Chloroflexus aurantiacus J-10-fl: one gene and its partner. The protein of the gene in region 1 interacts with the protein of each later gene in a pairwise test. Links are inferred from orthologs where the notes say so. Each region holds a gene or a part of one and is shown in the gene's direction. Other genes may lie near its edges. The genes, in order: lysA and CAUR_RS17795.

Evidence for each region.
Region 2: the proteins of lysA (region 1) and CAUR_RS17795 interact in binary tests that used the Escherichia coli proteins (3 or more experiments, as listed by UniProt). The link is inferred for Chloroflexus aurantiacus J-10-fl from one-to-one orthologs.

The regions. Positions count from the first base shown.
Region 1 is NC_010175.1:754,448-766,868, reverse strand. What follows is about bases 5,047-7,996. They hold lysA (diaminopimelate decarboxylase), read left to right. Parts: upstream 5,047-5,844; coding sequence 5,845-7,149; downstream 7,150-7,996. Other genes in these bases: CAUR_RS02980 (ROK family protein), read left to right, coding at 7,219-7,996; CAUR_RS02990 (HD domain-containing protein), read left to right, coding at 5,210-5,848. Also shown: CAUR_RS03005 (metal-sensitive transcriptional regulator), read left to right, coding at 1,146-1,418; CAUR_RS03000 (heavy-metal-associated domain-containing protein), read left to right, coding at 1,437-1,661; CAUR_RS02995 (heavy metal translocating P-type ATPase), read left to right, coding at 1,778-4,330; more of CAUR_RS02980, read left to right, coding at 7,997-8,121; CAUR_RS21430 (amidohydrolase family protein), read left to right, coding at 9,059-9,796; CAUR_RS02970 (tyrosine phenol-lyase), read right to left, coding at 10,331-11,749; CAUR_RS02965 (NAD(P)/FAD-dependent oxidoreductase), read right to left, coding at 11,987-12,421. UniProt on the Escherichia coli protein: Specifically catalyzes the decarboxylation of meso-diaminopimelate (meso-DAP) to L-lysine. Is not active against the DD- or LL-isomers of diaminopimelate.
Region 2 is NC_010175.1:4,540,259-4,549,849, forward strand. What follows is about bases 2,617-5,343. They hold CAUR_RS17795 (response regulator transcription factor), read left to right. Parts: upstream 2,617-3,491; coding sequence 3,492-4,196; downstream 4,197-5,343. Other genes in these bases: CAUR_RS17785 (DnaJ domain-containing protein), read right to left, coding at 2,617-2,784; CAUR_RS17790 (EVE domain-containing protein), read left to right, coding at 2,868-3,284; CAUR_RS17800 (sensor histidine kinase), read left to right, coding at 4,193-5,343. In the rest of the region: CAUR_RS17780 (TolB-like translocation protein), read left to right, coding at 8-1,273; more of CAUR_RS17785, read right to left, coding at 1,558-2,616; more of CAUR_RS17800, read left to right, coding at 5,344-5,380; CAUR_RS17805 (VC_2705 family sodium/solute symporter), read left to right, coding at 5,377-7,563; CAUR_RS17810 (acetoacetate--CoA ligase), read left to right, coding at 8,242-9,591. UniProt on the Escherichia coli protein: Response regulator member of the two-component regulatory system CpxA/CpxR which responds to envelope stress response by activating expression of downstream genes including cpxP, degP, dsbA and ppiA.

The DNA.
Region 1 (12,421 bases):
TGGATGACCAGAATCAGCGGATGCGCACGCACACGCTCGACGGTTGCGTGATCGTGTGCCGCCCGGATTGCGTCCGGGGTAACCCGTTCCGAACGCCAGAACCGATAGGCCCCTTTGGTGGCTGCCCGACTCCCACACGCTTGTGGCACGCTGGCGGTCGGCTGCGCAGCCACTGCCGCGACGAGACAGATCAGCCGCCGATTCAAGCGGGCATCACCGAGTCGGGCGTAGCGCAGGTCGTGTTCAGCCCATGCTGGCATTGTCGCGTCACCCTGCCTCCTTGTTGATGACTCCGCATAAGACTACCACAATCTGCACGTGAGCCCGAGATGTGGGTAATGCATAGGGGGGGAACGGGGGGATCGTGCCGCAGAACGTTTCTGATGGCGCTGACGCAGGTGCGGTGTCAGGCAAATCGCCCCCCTCCTAACCTCCCCCCGCTGGGGGGAGGAACGAGGGGATCGTGCTACCGAACGTTGCTGATAGCGCTGATGCAGGTTCTGTGTCAGGCAAGATGATCGGGACGAGCACACGAGTCTTATCTGCAACCGGCAGAGAGACCGATGTGTCGGGTCAGGTGGTGGGCGCACCGGAGGCGCGTGCGCCCAGGGCAGATCGTGTGCGCACGTTGTCGCTGTGGCCGGTGGGGAGCGGTGCGACCGCCGATGGATCAATCCACCACGAGGCACCGGCGTTTGCCGTCTTGCTGCGTCGATGAAGGAGGAGGGGCGGGTTCCCAACCCGCCCCTACCAGGTGCGCCGGAGGCGCGTGCGCCCAGGGCAGATCGTGTGCGCACGTTGTCGCTGTGACCGGCGAGGAATCCGCTGAGCCTCTCCCCTATCTCCTATCTCCTACCTCCTACCTCCTATTTCCTCCATCCCCTCCTTGCATCACGAAAACTCGTGTGGTATACTGCTTGTGTACCCCCCTCCCCCCTGGGGGGGAGGGAAAAGGGATGGGGCTGTGACCTGTCTGATCGGGACTCTCTTGCCGCGAGTTGTTGTGTTTCACGGGATGATTGATGAGGTAGACGACGGCTTTACGGCTTGAGATGGGCGATGGCGGTCAAATCTCTCTAGGACCATGGGGCATGCTGGCGAGTACTACCACCCAAAGGCTGTTTTCACTCGAAGAAGGGTTGAATATGGATCAAGACCAAAAACAGCAGATTCTCAATCGTCTGAATATCATTGAGGGTCATATTCGCGGCGTGAAGCGCATGGTCGAAGAGGACGCCTATTGTATCGATGTCCTGAATCAGACGCGGGCGATTGCGCAGGCGCTGGCAAAGCTGGATGCGCTGATTTTGAACCGTCACCTCCATAGTTGTGTGATCACGGCTATTCGGAGCGAGGATGTTGGTGAGCGCGAGCGGGTGATTGCTGAGTTGATGCAGGTGTTTGAGCGTATTCATTAGCCAATAAGGAGATGAGCAATGGTAACTGAGCAATTCCGTGTTCCTGGGGTGTCGTGTCAGCACTGTGTGCACGCGGTGCGCAAGGAAGTCAGTGCTTTGCAGGGGGTCAGTCAGGTTGAGGTTGATCTGAGCAGTAAGATTGTGACCGTCGTTCACGATGATGCGGTCGATATTACCGATATTGTGTCTGCGATTAAGGAAGCGGGATACGAGGATGTAACGCCGTTGGGTACGGCTTGTTAGCCTCTAGCTGTCTTCATTCGCAACGATGTTCAGAGGCGCACATCAGTGCGCCTCTTTCACTCAGATGGTGGAGATAGGCTGTACAATCGCAGTCTGTCGAGGAAGGAGTTGTTACCATGGCCGAGCGTGAAGTGATATTGCCAATCACCGGGATGACCTGTGCAAGCTGCTCGGCGCGGGTCGAGAAGGCGTTGCGTAAGGCACCGGGTGTGCTGGCTGCCGAGGTGAATCTGGCCGGTGAGCAGGCGCTGGTGCGCTACGATCCGGGGCTGGTTCAGCCCGAAGCGTTGCAGGCGGCGGTGGAGCAGGCCGGGTATGGGGTGGTTGTCGATGAGATCACGCTGGCGATCACCGGGATGACCTGTGCCAGTTGTTCGGCACGGGTCGAGAAGGCGTTGCGTAAGCTGCCGGGGGTGTTGGCGGCGGAAGTGAATCTGGCCAGTGAGCAGGCGCTGGTGCGTTATGTGCCGGGGATGGTTGAGCGCACCGATCTGGTGGCGGCGGTGGAGCAGGCCGGGTATGGGGTGATTTTGCCGTCTGCTACCGATGAGGCCGCTGAAGATGTGGAGGCGCGGGCACGTGAAGCAGAGATGACGGTGCGGCGGCGGCGATTGCTGGTTGGTGTGGTCTTTGGGCTGCCGCTCTTCGTGTTGTCGATGGCGCGTGATTTTGGTCTGATTGCCCCCTGGTTAATCGGTGAGGGGGCGGCGATGATGGCGACAATGCGTGATGCGGCTATGGGTGAGATTATGGCCATGGTCGCTGCCCGCGATGACCTGCTCAACTGGCTCTTTCTGGCGCTGGCGACACCGGTGCAGTTTTACTCCGGTCGCGATTTCTACCGGCATGCGTGGCGGGCATTGCGTGCCCGTACCGCCACTATGGATACGCTCATTGCCCTCGGTTCGTCGGCTGCCTATTTCTACAGTCTGGCAATGTTGCTCAGCGGTGCGCCCGGCCATGTCTATTTCGAGACGGCGGCATTGATCATTACGCTGATTCTGGTTGGGAAGTATCTGGAGGCGCGTGCGAAGGGGCAGACGAGTGCCGCGATTAAGGCGTTGATCGGGCTTCAGCCGAAGACCGCACGAGTGGTGCGGGGCGGTCAAGAAGTTGATGTGCCGCTCACCGAGGTGCGGGTAGGTGAGATGATTATTGTGCGACCGGGGGAGAAGATTCCGGTCGATGGGGTGATTGTCTCCGGTGAGTCGACGATTGATGAGAGTATGCTCACCGGTGAGAGTTTGCCGGTTGAGAAGCGCAGTGGCGATCCGGTCTTCGGGGCGACGATTAATCGCAGCGGTAGTTTTCAGATGCGGGCGACACGGATCGGTAAGGATTCGGCGCTGGCGCAGATTATTCGTCTCGTGCAAGAGGCGCAAGGCTCGAAAGCACCGGTACAGGCGCTGGTTGATCGGGTTTCTGCTGTCTTTGTGCCGATAGTGATTGTGATTGCGTTGATTACCTTTCTCGGCTGGTTGTGGGCCGGGGTGGGGTTGACCCAGGCGCTCATTTTTGCGGTGGCGGTGCTGGTGATTGCCTGTCCGTGTGCGTTGGGATTGGCCACGCCGACTGCAATTATGGTTGGCACCGGTACCGGTGCGTCACACGGTATTTTGATCCGCAATGCCGAGGCTCTGGAACGTGCGGCAAGTCTGCACGCGGTGGTGTTCGATAAGACCGGTACCATTACGCATGGTCGCCCCGCAGTGACCGATGTTGTGATGGTGGCCAGGCCGGTGCTGGCGCAGGGAACCCAGTCCGACGGCACGGGAGATCAGGTGTTGCTACAGATTGCGGCGGCGGCTGAGAGTCGCAGCGAGCATCCATTAGGGGTGGCAATTGTGAAGGCGGCGCAGGAGCGTGGTCTGGCTGTCGAGCGACCGACGCGCTTTCAGGCTGTCAGTGGTGCCGGGGTGGAAGCTGAGGTCGGTGGGCAGACTGTGCTGGTGGGAACGCTGCGCTGGTTGCGTGAGCGAGGGGTTGAGATACACGCTTTAGAGGCTATCGTCGATCAGTTGCAGAATGAAGGGAAAACCGCGATTGCGGTGGCCGTTGATAGTGAGGCGTGGGGTGTGATCGCGCTGGCCGATACGGTCAAACCAACCGCTGCGGAGGCGGTAGCAAAGCTGCATCAGGCCGGGATTGAGGTTGCGTTGCTGACCGGTGATAATCAGCGCACGGCAGCAGCGATAGCGGCGGCGGTCGGTATTCCGGCAACAGCCGTGTATGCTGAAGTGAAGCCGGATGAAAAGGCGGCGATTGTGGCTCGCTTGCAGCAGAGTGGGCCGCATGGCAAACCACGCCGGGTAGCGATGGTGGGTGATGGGATTAATGATGCGCCGGCGCTGGCCCAGGCTGACGTGGGGATTGCGATGGGGAGCGGTACCGATGTGGCGATGGAGACGGCGGATATTACGTTGATGCGCAGCGATCCGCGGGGCGTGGTGCAGGCAATTGCCCTCAGTCGCGCCACAGTACGCACCATTCGCTGGAATCTCTTCTGGGCGTTTGCCTACAATGTGTTGTTGATCCCGGTGGCGGCGGGTGTCTTCTACCCGTTGACCGGCTGGCAGTTAAGCCCGGTGCTGGCCGCGGCTGCAATGGCCTTCTCGTCGGTCTTTGTGGTGACTAATTCGCTCCGTCTGCGGCGTGTGCGGATGGGGTGATGATAGGAGCAAGTCTTGACGGAAGGTTAAACAGCCGGACCGGTCTACAGGCGTGTTGCCTCCGTGAATTGTGGGGGAACCGCTGATACACGCACGTGATCGAGAGCAGGGCTGCTGCGGCAGCCCTGCTGTTGCATTCCATACTACGCGCCACGGGCAATTCTGTCCGGTAACGGTTGTGATCCCACGGTGTGCGCAGCGGGAAGGCCGGGTCGGCGTATTCGCGCTCAGGGGCAGTGCTGGTGTGATCGTTGGCTAGCCTGACAGACTCCACAATCGTGATGAGCACACACAGCATCCCTGTGGCCAACAGGGTTAACGCTGTACCACGCGCCGGATCGTGAGCACGGCTGGCGCGGCAGCATGGCTGCCGCACTCCATACCGCGCGCCACGGGCAATTCTGTCTGGTAACGGTTGTGATCCCACGGTGTGCGCAGCGGGAAGGCCGGGTCGGCGCATCAGCGCTCAGGGGCAGTGCTGGTGTGATCGTTGGCTAGCCTGACAGACTCCACAATCGTGATGAGCACACACAGCATCCCTGTGGCCAACAGGGTTAACGCTGTACCACGCGCCGGATCGTGAGCACGGCTGGCGCGGCAGCATGGCTGCCGCACTCCATACCGCACGCCACGGGCAATTCTGTCTGGTAACGGTTGTGATCCCACGGTGTGCGCAGCGGGAAGGCCGGGTCGGCGTATTCGCGCTCAGGGGCATCTGCGATCAAGTGTTAGTGTGCAATGACTTCTGTGACACCAGATTTGACATAACGAAAGTTCACCAGTATGCGTTGCCTGGACAGATTGTATAGCTTTCGGATAAACGTGGTATGATGAAGGAACAGGGTACTCGTTCCTTCATCTATGATAAGAGGAGCCGTGATGCTCACCGATACAGCTCGTCAGATTATGCATGAGTGGATCGCCTCGGATAGCCTGCGGAAGCATTGCGAGGCGGTTGCAGCCTGTATGACTCATTTTGCGACAAAGCAAGGGGCTGACGTCGATTTATGGACAGCGGTTGGGCTGCTTCATGATCTCGATTTCGAGCGCTACCCCCACATGCCGGAGGCCGGGCCGGCTACAACTGCGATTGCCGAGGCGCTGTTGCGGGGCGAAGAGGTACCTGCCGAACTGCCGGGGCACCCGTTCTACGGTGTTGCCTATCTACGCAGTGCCGGGTGGTCGCCTGAAGTCTTGCGCGCTATCCTCAGCCATGCCGATTATAGCGGGATCGCGCCTGAGTCGCCGCTGGAGCGCACGCTGTATGCGGTTGACGAGTTGAGTGGTTTTGTGACTGCGGTAGCATTAGTGCGCCCTGACAAGAGCATCTATAGCGTTGAAGTTTCGTCAGTGCGCAAAAAGATGAAAGATAAAGCCTTTGCTGCCAAAGTCAGCCGCGAAGGTATTGTGCATGGCGCTGAAGTCATTGGTATGGAGCTGGATGCGCTGATCGGCGAGGTGATTGCTGCACTGCGCGCAGCCGCGCCACGGCTGGGTCTGGCGGGGAATAACGCATGACACTGGCGTCGCATGTCTGGCCGGAGACGGTAAGTGTTGTTGATGGCCGTTTGTGGATTGGCGGCTGCGATACGGTTGCGCTGGCCGAACAGTTTGGAACTCCTCTGTATCTGCTTGATGATCTGACGCTGCGCGGTGCGATGCGTGCCTATCGGCAGGCATTTGCCACCGCCTACCCTGGCCCGTCAATCGTCCATTACGCCGGGAAGGCGCTGTTGAATACGGCGCTGGCCCAGATCGTGGCGCAAGAAGGACTGGGGTTGGATGTCGTTTCAGCAACCGAGTTGTTGGTGGCGCAGCGAGCGGGTCTACCGATGGATCGGGTTCACCTGCACGGGAATGCGAAGAGTGATCAGGAACTGGAGCGGGCGATTGCGTGGCGGGTTGGGGCGATTGTCGTTGATAACCTTGACGAATTGCAGCGACTCTGCGCGCTTACATCCCATCTCACCACGCCGCAGGGCGTCTTGTTGCGAGTGGCGCCCGCTATCGAAGCGGATACGCACGCGCATATCGCTACAGGGAGCGCCACGGCAAAATTCGGCCTGCCCCTGGAGGCGCTTGATGAGGCTGTCGCTCAAACCCTGGCCGCACCCAGCCTGCGCTGGTTGGGATTGCATGCGCATATCGGCTCGCAACTCTTTGCGCTTGAACAGGTGACGGCGACCGTTGAGGTGTTGGTGGCGCTGGCTGCGCGGATACGGGATCGCTTTGGTGTGGCGCCGGTTGAACTCAGTCCTGGCGGTGGTCTGGGTGTGCCGTACACTGCTGATCAGCCGGCAACCGATATTGGTCGTTATGCGCAGGTGGTGAGTGCGGCGTTGTGTGCAGCCTGTGAACGATACCGGTTACCGTTACCACGCTTGACCGTCGAACCAGGCCGTTCCATCGTTGCCCGGGCCGGTGTGGCTTTGTACCGCGTGGTAGGTCGTAAAGGCGAGCACTGGGTGCATATTGACGGTGGTATGGCCGACAATATTCGTCCGGCCCTTTACGGGGCGCGCTATAGTGCGGTGCTGGCCAATAAGCCGGCTTCGCCGCCAGCGATGACGGTTAATGTCGGTGGACGTTACTGCGAGTCGGGTGACGTGTTGTTACGCGATATTGCGCTGCCGACTGTGCAGCCGGATGATCTGCTGGCAGTGGCAACAGCGGGTGCCTACACGCTGAGTATGTCCAGTACCTATAACCTGGTACCGCGTCCGGCCCTCGTCCTGGTTGCCGATGGACAGGCACGTCTGATCCAGCGTCGGGAAACAGAAGCCGATGTGCTGGCCCGTGATCTGTTGCTGGATCGGTGAAGCATACGTCTGTATCGTTAGATCGTAGCAGGTGCGATCTGAACTGCTCGTGGTAGAAGCGAGGTTTGTATGACGCATGCCCCTCTCTACGGTGGGATTGAGGCCGGTGGAACCAAGTGGGTTTGTGCGATTGGCACCGGGCCGGATGATATTCGGGCTGAGGTGCGTTTTCCAACCACGACACCTGCCGAGACGCTGGCCAATGCCATCGCCTTTTTTCGTGCCCACGAACCGGAACACCTGGCGGCCATCGGCGTGGGTTCGTTTGGGCCGGTCGATCTCAATCCGGCCTCGCCGTCGTATGGCTCAATCACGACGACGCCGAAGCCGGGATGGGCGCACACTGATGTTGTGCGGACACTGCACCAGGCCCTTGGGCGACCGATAGGCTTCGATACTGATGTCAATGTGGCGCTCCTCGGCGAACGGCAATGGGGAGCAGCGCGTGACTGCGATGTGGCGGTGTACATCACAGTCGGTACCGGCATTGGCGGCGGGGCAGTGGTTGGTGGGAAGCTGGTACACGGCTTGATCCACCCGGAGATGGGGCATATGCGTCTGGTGCGTGATCCGGCGCGTGATCCCTTCCCCGGTATCTGTCCGTACCATAGCGATTGTCTGGAGGGGTTGGCTTGTGGGCCGGCGCTTAAGGCACGCTGGCAGACTCCGGCTGAGGAGCTGCCGGCTGACCATCCGGCGTGGGAACTCGAAGCTGATTATCTCGGTCAGGCGCTGGCAAATCTGCTCTGCATCCTTTCGCCGGAACGCATTATCATCGGCGGTGGGGTGATGAGTCAGCCGCAGATGTTTCCATTGGTGCGGGCTGCGACGCAGCGCTGGCTGAATGGTTATTTGCAGCATCCTCACATTCTCGATCACCCTGACAGGTTGATTGTGCCACCTGCACTGGGGCAACGGGCCGGCGTGTTGGGGGCAATTGCGCTGGCGATGCATACGGCAGGCGGGGTATAGACGGCCCGGTATAGAAAGGAAGCGTTATGCTGATAGCTCGCGATCTGGCTCCTGATTTGATCATCTACAACGCTGTCGTGTATACGCTCCACCGGGAATTGCCACAGTGTAGTGCCGTGGCCTGCAAAGATGGTCGGATCGTGGCAATCGGTGACGATGCCGCAGTGCTGGCGCTGGCCGGTCAGTCAACCCGGCGGATTGACCTGAACGGGCGGGCGGTTATCCCTGGTATTCACGATGCCCACAACCATATGCTGGAGATGGGCCTGAAGTTGCAGCGGATCGGCCTCGATGATTGTACGTCCATCGCCGGTATGGTTGAGCGGGTGCGGGCGGCGGCAGCGGTTACCCCACCTGGTCACTGGATCATTGGAGAGGGCTGGAACGAGTCACTCTTTCAAGAGGGCCGATTACCCAATCGTCACGATCTCGACGCGGCGACGACAGCACATCCGGTGCTCCTCAAACGGTTCTTCAACATGGATGTGGTGAATTCGCGAGCACTGGAGTTGGCCGGTATAACAGCCAGTACGCCTGAGCCGGCAGGTGGCAAGATCGAACGTGAGGCGGACGGTACACCCAGTGGGATTTTGCGGGCAGCGGCGAAGGAACTCTGCCGGCGCCTGATCCCGCGTCCGACGCAGGATGCGTGCGTTGAAGCGCTGGACATGGCCGGTCGGGCGTATCTGGCGTATGGAATTACCAGCATTCTCGATCCGGGCCTGCAACCATGGGAGATTCAGGCTTATCTGGCGGCGCGACGTGCCGGTCGTTTGCCCGTGCGCGTGAATCTGCTCATCTCGTGGCATGGCTTTCGCGAGAGTGAAACGCGCAGTGAACTCGATGCCCGTGCCAGGGCACTCGGTGGTCTGAGCGGTCTGGGTGATGAATGGCTTCGCATTGGTGGCCTGAAGATGGCAATTGATGGCGGAACGACATCGCATACGGCCTGGATGTTTCAGCCCTTTGTAGGCGAGGATCGGTCTACGATTACAACCGTCTCGATCCAGCAGACCTGCGCGAATTTTTTACCCTTGGGCATACGCTGGGCTGGGACATCGGCATTCATGCGATTGGCGACCGGGCACATCACGAGGCGGCCCGTGCGTTTGCTGATGTGCTGGCGGCGCATCCGGCAGAACATCGCCATAATCTCATTCACGGCTATTTTGCCACCGACGAGAGTCTGCAACACATGGCCCGTTATGGGTTGGCCGTGGTGATTCAGCCAACCTTCATCTACTATGAAGGCGATGATCTGTTCCGCGATGTTGGCCCTGATCTGGCTGCCCGCTACAAGCCGATGCGAACCTATCTTGATCGCGGGATTCGGGTGATTGCGACCAGCGATGTGCCGAGTACCGTTCACTTCAATCCGTTTATTGGGTTGTACAGTTTAGTCACCCGAAAGACCTGGAAGGGAACACTCATCGCACCGGATCAGGCGGTTAGTCGTGAAGAGGCGCTCTTTGCCTACACGGTAGCCGGTTCCTGGTTGACGCGCGAAGAGCATCTGAAAGGCCCGCTGGCGCCCGGTTTTCTGGCCGATATGGTGGTGCTGGATCGCGATTACTTCACCTGTCCGGTTGAAGAGATAAAAGAGATTCAGGTTGAGATGACGATCCTCGGTGGCCGCGTGGTGTATGCTCGTGAAGGGATGATTGGTGAGCGGTGATGAGATAGGCCCCTACCCCGGCCTGTCCCGCACGCGGGTATGCATCATCGTTATGGGTAATGCGTTGGGGAGGGGGGTAATGCAGATCACGCCCTGATCCTCTCGTGAGAGACCGGCGCTGCCCGGTGTCCGGGAGCAGTGAGCACGGCTGGCGCGGCAGCATGGCTGCCGCACTCCATACGGGCGGGGATGTGGGTAGGTCAGCACGCGAGCGGTTGTGATGGCGGCGTGCGTTGTCAGACCGGTGAGAGGGAGACATACCGGGCACGACCTCCATCATCCCGTGTGGTGAGGGGGAGCACGCCCTCACCCCGGCCCGCCCCGGTGGGGGCGGGAGCACGCCCCCTCCAGAGCGATACCGGCGCTTACGCAGGGTGGGGTGTCGCTCAGGTGTGGAGCCTGGGTGATGGCAAAAACAGCGTGTGCAGTAGCGGGTCTTATAAGGGGGGCGCACAGCCGTGCGCCCCCTGATGTTGGGCGACAGGGAAGGTGACTATACGTCACCAGTATTTACCAGTATTTACCGTCCGGTCGTCATTCCACCGGTTCAAACCGGGCCTGGAAGAAGCGGAGGTACCGTGGTTCGTAGACCATCCGCAGGCCACGGGCCTGATGACGTTGATCGTACACTGCCTTCACCGACTCGGCCACAACATCCATGTGGGCCTGAGTATAAACACGGCGCGGGATGGTCAGCCGGGTTAATTCCAGTTTGGGATAGTAGTTCTGCCCGGTCTTGGGATCGCGTCCGGCGCTGGCAATACCGCGTTCCATAGCCCGCACCCCTGAATCGAGGTACAACTCGGCGGCCAGGGTCTGGGCAGGGAAGAGGTCTTGCGGCAGGTGCGGATAGAACCGGCGTGCATCCAGAAAGATCGCGTGACCGCCAATCGGAACTACGATGGGGATGTCCCAGTCGAGGAGCAGTTCGCCGAGGTAGCGCACCTGACCGATGCGGGCACGGATGTAATCCTCTTGCAGCGACTCCTCAATCCCGACCGCCAGCGCCTCCATATCACGCCCGGCCATGCCGCCGTAGGTGTGCAACCCTTCGTACACCACCACCAGATTGCGGGCTTCATCGGCGAGTTGATCATCGTTGAGCGCTAACCAGCCACCGATGTTCACCAGCGCGTCCTTCTTTGCGCTCATCCATGCGCCATCGGTGTAACTGCAAAACTCGCGGACAATCGCGGCGATTCTTTGTTCGGCATAGCCGGGTTCACGTTCTTTGATGAAAAAGGCATTCTCAACCAAGCGTGTGGAATCGAGAAAGATGCGCAACCCGTACCGATCACATAATGCGCGTAAGGCACGGACGTTAGCCATACTGACCGGCTGCCCACCAGCCATGTTGACGGTACCGGCCAGACTGATATAGGCAATCTGTTGCGGGCCAACCTTATCAATCAGCGCCTGTAGTTTGTCGAGATCGACGTTGCCTTTAAACGGATACTGGCTTTGGGGATCGTGCGCTTCGTCAATAATCACATCAACAAAGATGCCACCGGCCAGCTCCTGGTGCAGGCGGGTGGTTGTGAAATACATATTGCCGGGAACATACTGCCCACGGCGGATAGCGACCTGACTGATCAGATGCTCGGCGCCCCGCCCCTGATGGGTGGGAATAATGTGGCGGTAGCCATACACCTGTTGGACAGTTGCTTCCAGGCGATAAAAACTGCGGCTCCCGGCGTATGCCTCGTCGCCCATCATCAGGGCTGCCCATTGCCGGTCGCTCATGGCATTGGTACCACTATCGGTAAGCAGATCGATATAGACATCTTCAGAACGCAGCAGAAACGTGTTGTAACCGGCAGCCTTCAGCGCCGCCTCGCGTTCGGCCCGGCTGGTCACGCGCAGCGGCTCAACCATCTTGATCTTCCACGGCTCGGCCCACGACCGCCGACCGAATTGTTGCCCCATTGTACGGGGGTAGTCTTGTTCCTGCATAGATGCCTCGCTGCAATTGCTACCAACGCCATTGTTGTGGGTTCAGCGGTACGACACCTCCGATAACCGGGCACGCTTGTTGTGGGTCTGGATGGTGGATGGAGAGATCGTGCAGGTACCATCTCTCCATCAGCCAGTGTGTGCCCGTGCCAGCTACCCGCCCACTGCCAATCAGACGAGGGTTGAACGCCGGTCGTAGTGATAACCGTGCGGTATCGTCATGGGGTGTCGATGCGATCACACGATACCGGTTGGCACTAAATGCCAGTAGGCGCGATTGAGCAGAGCCTTTTCGTAGTGATAATACGCACTCGGTTTGGGTGGTTGCGGCGGATGATTGTAATCGAAGACCAGTTGCGTCGCCTGCCCATAGCCGGTTTCGAGAAAACACATCACCTGGCCCTGATACCGTTCGTCGCTCGGCTTACCTTTAATCTCGCCGATAATCCGGTGAGCGATGACTTTGGCCTCGAAGTGGGCAGCAGCGCCGCTCTTACTGACCGGCAGATCGGTGGCATCACCCAGGCCGTAGATGTAGGGAAACTGTTTGTGCTGGAGTGTTTCACGGTTGGTGGGCAACCAGCCCTGGCCATCCCCCAGGCCCGACTCGCTGATGATGCGTGCGCCCCGATGCGGTGGCACCAGCACCAGCAGATCGTAAGGCAACGTTGT
Region 2 (9,591 bases), 3.8 Mb from region 1 along the record:
GCCGGGCATGGCCGCTCGTCGCATTTTGCTGACGATTATCGGGCTGTTGAGTGTGGTGATCCTGATAGGGAGTTTGAGCGCCGGGGTGGTTGCTTTTCTGCTCATAACCAATCGCCCTGTCGATCAGAAGTTACTGGTACTGGGGCCAAACCGCCGTCTCGCTATTGTTGATCGCCAGGGTGTGGCTCAGGTACTGGCCGAGGATGCCAGCCCCGAATTGTTTCGCTATCCTGCGCTGGCCCCTGATGGAAGCCGGGTGGCGTATATCAGTCAACAGGGGAATACGAGCGTTCTCCGCGTCATACATTTGCAGAGTGGTACACGGACTGAGTTGTATCGCTCAACGACCAATCCACCACTCTACATGGTCTGGTCTCCCGATGGTCGGTATCTGTCGTTTCTCTCGAATCGTGGTGTCGGTGGTTTGGGGGTGCATATTGTGCCGTCCGATGGTTCCAGAGATGCGGAGTTGATCAGTGTTTCACCCAGTTCGCTCTACGTCGCCTGGCAGCCCAATAGCTCTTCGTTGCTGGTTCATATCGGTGGCTCGATATTTGAAGATGGCCGTGTGATTACGGTGCAGCCCGGTCGGCAGCAGCCACTACACGAGGTGACCGACCCAGGTTTCTTCCAAGTGCCGGCCTGGAGTGTTGATGGCGAGAGTTTTTTCTATGTCGCTCAACCACCGATTGAGGGGCCACCAACGGTGGATAAGGTTGAGAGTGTGTTGACGCGGGTGAAGGTTGGTGAGATGCAGCCACAGGTGTTGGCCCGTGAACCGATGGCGGCAATTATCTTCGGTCGTTCACCACAAAGCGATGAGATTGCGTATACGACGGTCGGTCCCGATGGTTTCGGTCCTTTGAAGCTGGTGGCATTGGATGGTTCGGTACGCACGCTTTCGGCAGCCGATGATGATGTGGTGGCCTTTTTCTGGTCGCCTGACGGTCAGCAGATCGCCTACCTCACGCCAGCCGGTCGTTCGGACAGTGGCTTGACCCAGTTACGCTGGCAGTTGGTCGGACGGGAAGGGAATAATCCGCGCACGCTGACCACCTTTACCCCCAGTCAGGAGTTTCTCGCTCAGATCAATTTTTTCGATGCCTATGCCCTGTCGTTCGATCTCTGGTCGAGCGATGGTCATGCCCTGGTGTATGGCACGAATGATGGTGTGTATGTGTTCGATATTCGGCGCGGAACCGCTGTGCGGCGGAGTGATGGTGTGCTGGGGATGTGGATTGGGGGGAGGGAGGAAGTGGGAGATAGGAGATAGAAGATAGGAGATAGAAGGTGGGGAGGAGAGAGGAGATAGGAGATAGAAGATAGGAGATAGAAGATAGGAGATAGAAGATAGGAGATAGAAGATAGGAGATAGAAGGTGGGGAGGAGAGAGGAGATAGAAGGTAGGGAGAAGATAGGAGATAGTAAGGTAGGGAGGAGACAGGAGGGAGGAGAGAGGTAATAGAGGTGAAGCGTGCGCGGTCATGGTATTGTTGTTGATGTTGTGAGGGCCGGTACAGATTGAAGTCGGTTTAAGGCTGCGCATGCAGGATGTATCTAGGTGATTGTGCGTAGGGTGAGTGTGCTGAATGTTGCAGTAGTTGGGTTGCGTTCAGCCCGTACCAGCAAGCCATAGCGCGGATCAGGGTTCAGGGAGGTTATGGTCAGTGTGTCAACGACCTGATCGTTGATCTGGAGGGCAATGGTTTGATCGGTAAGCCGTACTGTTAAGCGATTTGATCGTGCGAGGCTAATGGTTCCCTCGGCAAGAACGCTGCGCTGTTCGTTGTTGCGTTCGTCGCAGCGGTATTGCCCCTGCGCAGGGTTGATCAGAAAACTGATGTATCGTTGCGGGCTGTTGAACCAGAACATTAGCCCGGCCCAGTCGCCGGCAACGCTGACCTCTACCTCGATCACCATCTCGCTACCAATTGGCGATGTTTGAAATGCCCAGATGTCGCCTAATCCGGCGTTAGCCTGAATGATATAACGTCCATCGCGTGCCCCAACACTCCAGCCGTTGCCGTTGGTTATCGGCCAGTCGCTGTTAGGGCCAAAATCGGCCTGATAGACTACCGTCCCGCCGGTTATCCCTGTCGTCGGTGAGGGCGCCGCAGTCGGCGATGGCACCGCAGTCGGCGATGGCGCTGCGGTCGGCGACGCCGCCGCTGTCGGTGATGGAGCAGTGGTCGGCGATGGTGCCACGGTCGGTGACGGCACTGCTGTCGCTTCTTCGGCGACTGCTGTGGCAACTGGTGAACGGGTAGCTTCCGCCTCTTGCAATTGTCGCCAACCAAACCAGCCCAGTAGAGCTACTGCCACTCCGCCGAAGGCCACAGTAAGAACGTTGCGCCGCGAGAATGTGCGCGAGGTGCTAACCGCTGTCGGCTTCAGGTCTGCTTCCAGGCCGGCAATGAGGTCGGCACAGTCGCGGTACCAGGGGTTGATCCGTTGCAGTTCACGCAGTGTCGCCAGGGCCTGCAAACGGCGTCCGGCTGCCAGATGCTCTTGCGCTTTGGCGTATAATTCAGCCTGATAGTTACGTGGTGTTGATGTCGCAATAACAGGCGATGGCCGTCGCCGACGCAGATTCTGGTATGCCTGATTGATCCGCCTCGCCCGTCGTGCTGCGTAAGCCTGTTCGTCAGGTGAAGCGCCGGCAAACCGATCAGGATGGTAGATGCTGATCTGTTTGAGATACGCCTGTTTTATTTCTGCCGGTGTCGCACCGGGTTGGACACCGAGGATGGCATAGTCATCGAGTTGTTCAAAATCGTCGTTCACACGTCCCCCTTTCGCGCGGGGTATTATAGCATGAGGTAGTGAGCAGAGTACGCAGGCTATTCCGATTGATGGAGAGGAGATCAATGCCAAACTATTGGTTATTGAAAACGGAACCGACGGTCTACAGTTTTGCCGATCTGGTGCGTGAAGGTCGTACCGTTTGGGATGGGGTGAGCAATAATGTTGCTCTGAAACATATGCGCGAGATGCGCAGCGGTGACGAGGCGCTGATCTACCACACCGGCGATGAACGGCAGGCTGTTGGTCTGGCGCAAGTCGTCAGCGATCCCTATCCCGACCCCAAACAGAGTGATCCGCGTCTGATCGTGGTTGATGTTGTACCGTTGCGGGCGTTGCCTCATCCGGTTTCACTGAATGATATCAAAGCTGATCCTTTTTTTGCCGATTTTGCCCTGGTGCGCCAGGGGCGACTCTCGGTTGTACCGGTGAGTGCTGCACAGTGGGAGCGTCTTTTGGCGATGGCAGAAGGACGTGGGTGATAATAACGAACACAAAATTATGGTATACTTCACGATACGAATAGGAAATGTTCCATCCTGATACCTGACCGCTACGCGCAGACGAAACCTGTCGTTACGTTCTGCGTACCTGTCGTTAACGGTCACGAGTATCACGGATAGAAAACGCCGTATATCCCCGTATAACAGCGTCCATTGCATCCATTGAAGGAAGCAAGGAGTGCTGCAATGGAAGCAGCTACAATTCTCGTTGTTGATGACGAGCAACCAATTGTTGATCTGGTCAGCAGTTACCTGACAAACGAGGGTTTTGTTGTGCATCGGGCTTACGATGGCCCTGGCGCGTTGGCGCTGGCGCGGAGTGTGAAGCCCGATCTGGTTGTTCTTGATGTGATGCTGCCGGGGCTGGACGGGATTGAGGTTTGTCGGCAGTTGCACCGCGACACCTCGGTGTTTGTACTGATGCTGACGGCACGCGCCGATGAGATTGATAAGCTGATCGGTTTGTCGGTCGGTGCTGATGATTATCTGACCAAGCCATTCAGTCCGCGTGAGTTGGTCGCACGGGTGAAGGCTATTCTCCGCCGTAATCGGGTTATTCGTGCGATAGAGGTGAACCAGCGCCCGATTTTGCAATTTGAAGGGCTGTTGATCGACCCCGAACGGCGCGAAGTTGAACGCAACGGGGTGCGGGTTGATTTGACCCCGCGTGAATTTGATCTGCTCTATGCACTGGCCAGCTATCCGGGGCGCGTGTTCACCCGTGAAGAGTTGCTTCAGCGTGTGTGGGGGCCAGATTTTGCCGGTATTGATTGGGTGGTTGACGTGCATATCGGTACTCTGCGGCGCAAGCTCGATGATGATCATCACGGCACGCCTCTGGTGCAGACGGTTCGTGGCGTTGGTTATAAGTTTGTTGGTAGTACGCGATGATGAAGTGGCTGCGGCAGCTCCGCTGGAAGCTATTCATTTCCCATCTGATTATCGTCTTGATGGCCTACGTCGTACTGCTGGCCGCTGCCAATGTACTGGCAAGTCTGGGCTGGACTGGCTTTGCCCCGCTGACCCTTGGTGCCGCAGCAGCCGAAACTGGTCAGTTGCAGGCTGGCCTCACCACCGAGGCTGGCGAGTTGCAAGAGCAGTTTCAATCGGTGATTCAGCAGGCGCTGCTGATCAGCGGTTTTGCCGCGCTGGCGGCAGCAGTGATTGTGAGCCTCTTCGTTTCGCGGCGGATTGTTGAACCGATTCAAACGCTCTCGAATGTGAGCCGACGGCTGGCACAGGGGTTTTACCGCGAACGTACCAGCATTCATGCCGATGATGAGATTTCTCAGTTAGCGCATAGTGTCAATCAACTGGCCGAAGCCCTCGATCAGACGGAGCGGCGTCGTCTGGCATTACTGGCCGATGTGACGCACGAGTTGCGTACCCCGCTGGCGACGATTGGCGGGTACATGGAAGGGTTGCTGGATGGGGTTGTATCGGCGAATCCGGCTACCTTCAATCTGATCTTGCGTGAAACCCGTCGCCTTCAGCGCCTGATCGAAGATTTAGAGTTGCTATCGCGGGTTGAAGCCGGTCAGTTGCCGGTCGTCGCCCGGGCAATCGATCTCCTGCCGGTGCTGGAAGCACAGCTCGCGCAGTTTGAACCGCTCTTCAGCAGCAATCAGGTGACGTTGCAGCTCGATGCGCCCGCACAGTTGCCGCAAGTATGGGCCGATCCGGATCGGGTGGCGCAGGTGCTGATCAATATCCTGGCCAATGCCTACCGCTATACACCGGCAGGAGGAACAGTAACAGTGCAGGTGACGACCGATGATCACGAGGTGCGGGTAGCAGTGATCGATACCGGGATCGGGATTGCCGCCGAGCATCTGCCTCACGTATTCGAGCGCTTTTACCGGGTTGATAAATCACGTGCCCGCAACAGTGGTGGGAGCGGGATCGGACTGGCGATTGCCCGTCACCTGATCTATGCTCAGGGTGGCGAGATTTGGGCGGAAAGCGATGGGATCGGGAAAGGCGCACGCTTCATCTTTACCCTACCGCTGGCACCGCAGATGGCGTTCGTGCGCGTAGACCATCCCGTCACGGTTGAGGCAGTTGACACGCTATGAGCGCGCAATTCTGGCTTGGTCTGTTTCAACTTTTTCTGGTCGTCGGTGGCGCGCTGGCCGTGTCACTTTTCATCATTGATCGGCTCTTCCCTCCGGTACGGCAGACGACAGGATCAGATACGGCTAATGTCCGCAGACTGCGGATTGGCCCCGCTTCAACCGCTGTCCCTCCTCCACTACGCTGGCCGCTGGCACCGGCCTGGTTGCCGCAATACTGGCAGGAAAACCTGCGTCTGGTCGGGCCACTCCTCGTCATCTGGTTGCTGAGCTTTGTGCTACCGGTTGTGCTCTCAGCACCACTCAACCAGATCAGCATTCTGACCGGCTTCCCCCTCGGCTATTACATGAGTGCGCAGGGAACGCTCATCTGTTTCGTTGTGCTCATCTTCGTCTACAACTGGCGCATGCACATCCTTGATCGGCGGTACGGCGTCGATCCTCCCGAAACGCCAGATGCACAGCAGATACGCCGGCGCTACTCGCTCCGCTATCTGGGATTCACCATCGGATTGCTGGTTCTGTTGATCGTCTTTATCATTCTTGAGACACAGTTTCGCCTGCCATCGTTTCTCATCGATTGGAGCTTTCTTGCCCTGACGATTGGTCTCTACGCTGTGATCGGCATTCGTTCACGCGCCGATACCCTCGATGCCTATTATGTTGCCGAGCGGAAAGTTCCCGGTATTCTCAACGGCCTGGCCACCGGTTCAGACTGGATGAGCGCAGCGTCGTTTATCAGTATGGCCGGCGCCCTCTATCTTTTGGGGTTTGAAGGGCTGGCCTATATCACCGGTTGGACGGGTGGCTACGTGTTGCTGGTATTGCTCCTTGCCCCCTATCTACGCAAATTCGGTCAGTACACACTCGTCGATTTTATTGGTGCCCGCTATCCGGGCGCCGGCGCACGAGTGATCGCTGCCGTCCTCAGCATCATCATCTGCTTCACCTATGTCACGGCACAGGTAACGGGGATCGGGATCATTATGAGCCGGTTTCTCGGTCTCAACTACATGGTCGGCGTGATCGTTGGCCTGGCAGCCGTCCTGCTCTGTTCGTACCTTGGTGGGATGAAGGCGATCACCTGGACGCAAGGCGTGCAGGGGATTATTCTGGTGTTTGCCTACCTGGTGCCGGTGACCTGGCTGGCCTTCAAGCTGACCGGCGTAGCCTTGCCGCAGGTTATGTACGGTGAAGCCCTCAGCAATATTGATCGTCTGGAACAGGCGCAGGGGCTTGCGAGCTATGTTGCCCCCTTCAACGACTGGTCAATCTGGAACTATCTGGCCCTTTCGCTCTGTTTGATGCTGGGAACAGCCGGCATGCCGCACATTCTGGTGCGCTTCTACACCGTACCCACTGTCCGTGACAGTCGCAGTAGTGTAGCCTGGGCACTGGTCTGGATTTGTGTGCTCTATCTGACTGCACCCGCCTACGCTGCCTTCTCACGCTGGGAGATTTTAAGCTCGGTGGTGGGGAGACCGGTTGCCGGGTTGCCTGAATGGACCAGCCGGTGGGCAAGTACCGGTCTGCTCAAGATTGCCGATGCCCCTGAGGTGGGTGGCAATGGTGATGGTATTTTGCAGTACCACGAATTACAGATCGACCAGGATTTGGTGGTGTTATCTACGCCGGAGATTGCCGAACTACCGTCTACCGTCGTGGCATTAGTTGCTGCCGGCGGTATGGCCGCAGCGCTCAGTACTGCCGATGGTCTGTTGATGGTGATCGCCTCGGCAACGGTACACGACATCTACCATCGTACCCTCAACCCACGCGCCTCTTCCCGTGAACGCCTGTTGCTTGGCCGACTGGCGATCCTGGTCGTCGCAATCCTGGCGGCACTGACGGCATTGCAACGGTTGGCCATTATCGTACAACTGGTGGCCTGGGCCTTTTCGTTCGCCGCAGCGACGATCTTTCCGGTGCTGGTGCTGGGCATTTTCTGGAAGCGCACGAACAGTCGTGGCGCAGTGGCCGGTATGATCAGCGGCTTCCTGGTAACGGCCAGTTATATGGCGATTACGTACATTCTCCCCGAATGGACACTCTTTGGCATTTCCAGCTCGGCAGCCGGTATCTTCGGTCTCCCCGTCAATTTCCTGGTCACCTGGCTGGTCAGCCGGTATGGGCCACCACCTGATCCAGAAGTAACCGCACTGGTGGATTACGTGCGCTATCCGTGATCACGCTGCGGAGATGACAGGTTGGCGTAGAACGGCGGGTTAAAGCGTCGGGGGTTCTGCGGAGCGGCGGGTTAACACCCTGCCTCAATTCGTGGAAGGCCGGCAGGGTGGGACTGGTAGCGGGGAGGGGATGCGCGCCGAAGTCGCACGCTCCCAGCGTTGGTCACACGATACCAACTTGCGCGCCGGAGGCGCGCGCTCCCAATGCGACACCCTGTCGCGCCAGAGGCGCGCGCTCCCAGTGCTTTGCGCGCTGGCGTCGCACACTCCCAGCGCTGACCACACAACACCCTGTCGCGCCGGAGGCGCGCGCTTCCAGCGCGACACCCTGGCGCGCCAGAGGCGCGCGCTCCCAGTGTTTTGCAAAGCCGGCGTCGCACACTCCCAGCGCTGACCACACAACACCCTGTCGCGCCGGAGGCGCGCGCTCCCAGCACTTTGCAAGCCGGCGGCGCACGCTTCCAGGATGTTGTCAGCAAGCCATCCCCATCCCGTGATCGCAGACCATCGCTCCTCCTACCTCCTACCTCCTACCTCCTACCTCCTACCTCCTATCTCCTATCTTCTATCTTCTATCTTCTATCTTCTATCTCCTATCTCCTACCTCCTACATTTGACTCCTCCCTGCTCCTTCCACTACAATCGCTACAAACGCCAGTCAATACCAAACGGAGGCCAATGATGACCACCGCAGCAAAGTTGTTGTGGGAGCCGCCGGAAGACCTGCGCGCCAATTGCACGATGCGTGCGTTTATGCGTTGGTTAGAGCAGCGCAGCGGCTTACACTTCGCTGATTACCACCAGTTGTACCGCTGGTCGGTCGATCGCCTTGAGGACTTCTGGGCAGCATTGTGGGAGTATTACCAGATCAAGGCTCATACACCCTACACGACGGTGCTGTCGAGTCGCGAGATGCCCGGCGCACGCTGGTTCACCGGTGCCCATCTCAATTACGCCGAACACGTGTTTCGGCACGCTACCGATCAGCGACCGGCAGTGATATTCGCTTCCGAACGCCAGGAACCAACACCTCTGAGCTGGGCGAGTCTGCGTGCGCAAACGGCGGCCCTGGCACAGACCCTACGCGAGGCTGGAGTCGGGCCGGGGGATCGCGTCGTGGCCTATGTGCCGAATACGCCACACGCCCTCATCGGTTGTCTGGCAACCGCGAGTCTGGGCGCGATCTGGTCGAGCTGTTCACCCGATTTCGGCAGCCCCAGCGTCATCGACCGCTTCAGTCAAATTGCGCCGAAGGTCTTGATCGCGGTTGACGGCTATCAGTATGGTGGCAAGGCATTTGACCGCCGGGCCGAAGTTGCGGCGATTCAGGCGGCCCTGCCCGATCTGGAGCTGACCATCTTTATCCCCTACCTCGATCCAACCGCCGAAGCAAGCGGCCTGCGAGGGCGCGTCATCCGCTGGGAAGACGCCTTACGGCAGGAAGCCGAACTTCACTTCACCCCGGTGGAATTCAACGACCCGCTGTGGGTGCTCTATTCATCGGGCACAACCGGCCTCCCCAAACCGATTGTCCATAGCCAGGGCGGTATCCTGCTCGAACATATCAAATCCCTCGATCTCCACTTCGACATGCGAGCGGGTGATACCTTCTTCTGGTACACCACCACCGGCTGGATGATGTGGAACTTCTTGATCGGTGGCCTGCTGATCGGCGCGATACCGATCCTCTACGATGGCAGCCCGGCCTATCCAGATATGGGCGTCCTATGGCGCCTGGCCGAACAGACACGGATTCGTTACTTCGGCACCAGCGCCGGCTACATCACCGCCCTGATGAAAAGTGGGGTCGAACCGGGCACTCAGTTCGATCTGAGCAGCATCAAAGCCATCGGCTCGACCGGCTCACCCTTACCGCCAGAAGGGTTTGATTGGGTCTACGAACACATCAAACACGACGTCTGGCTGGTCTCGTACAGTGGCGGCACCGACGTATGCAGCGGCTTTGTCGGTGGTTGTCCTCTCCTGCCGGTGTACAGCGGCGAAATTCAATGCCGCATCCTGGGCTGC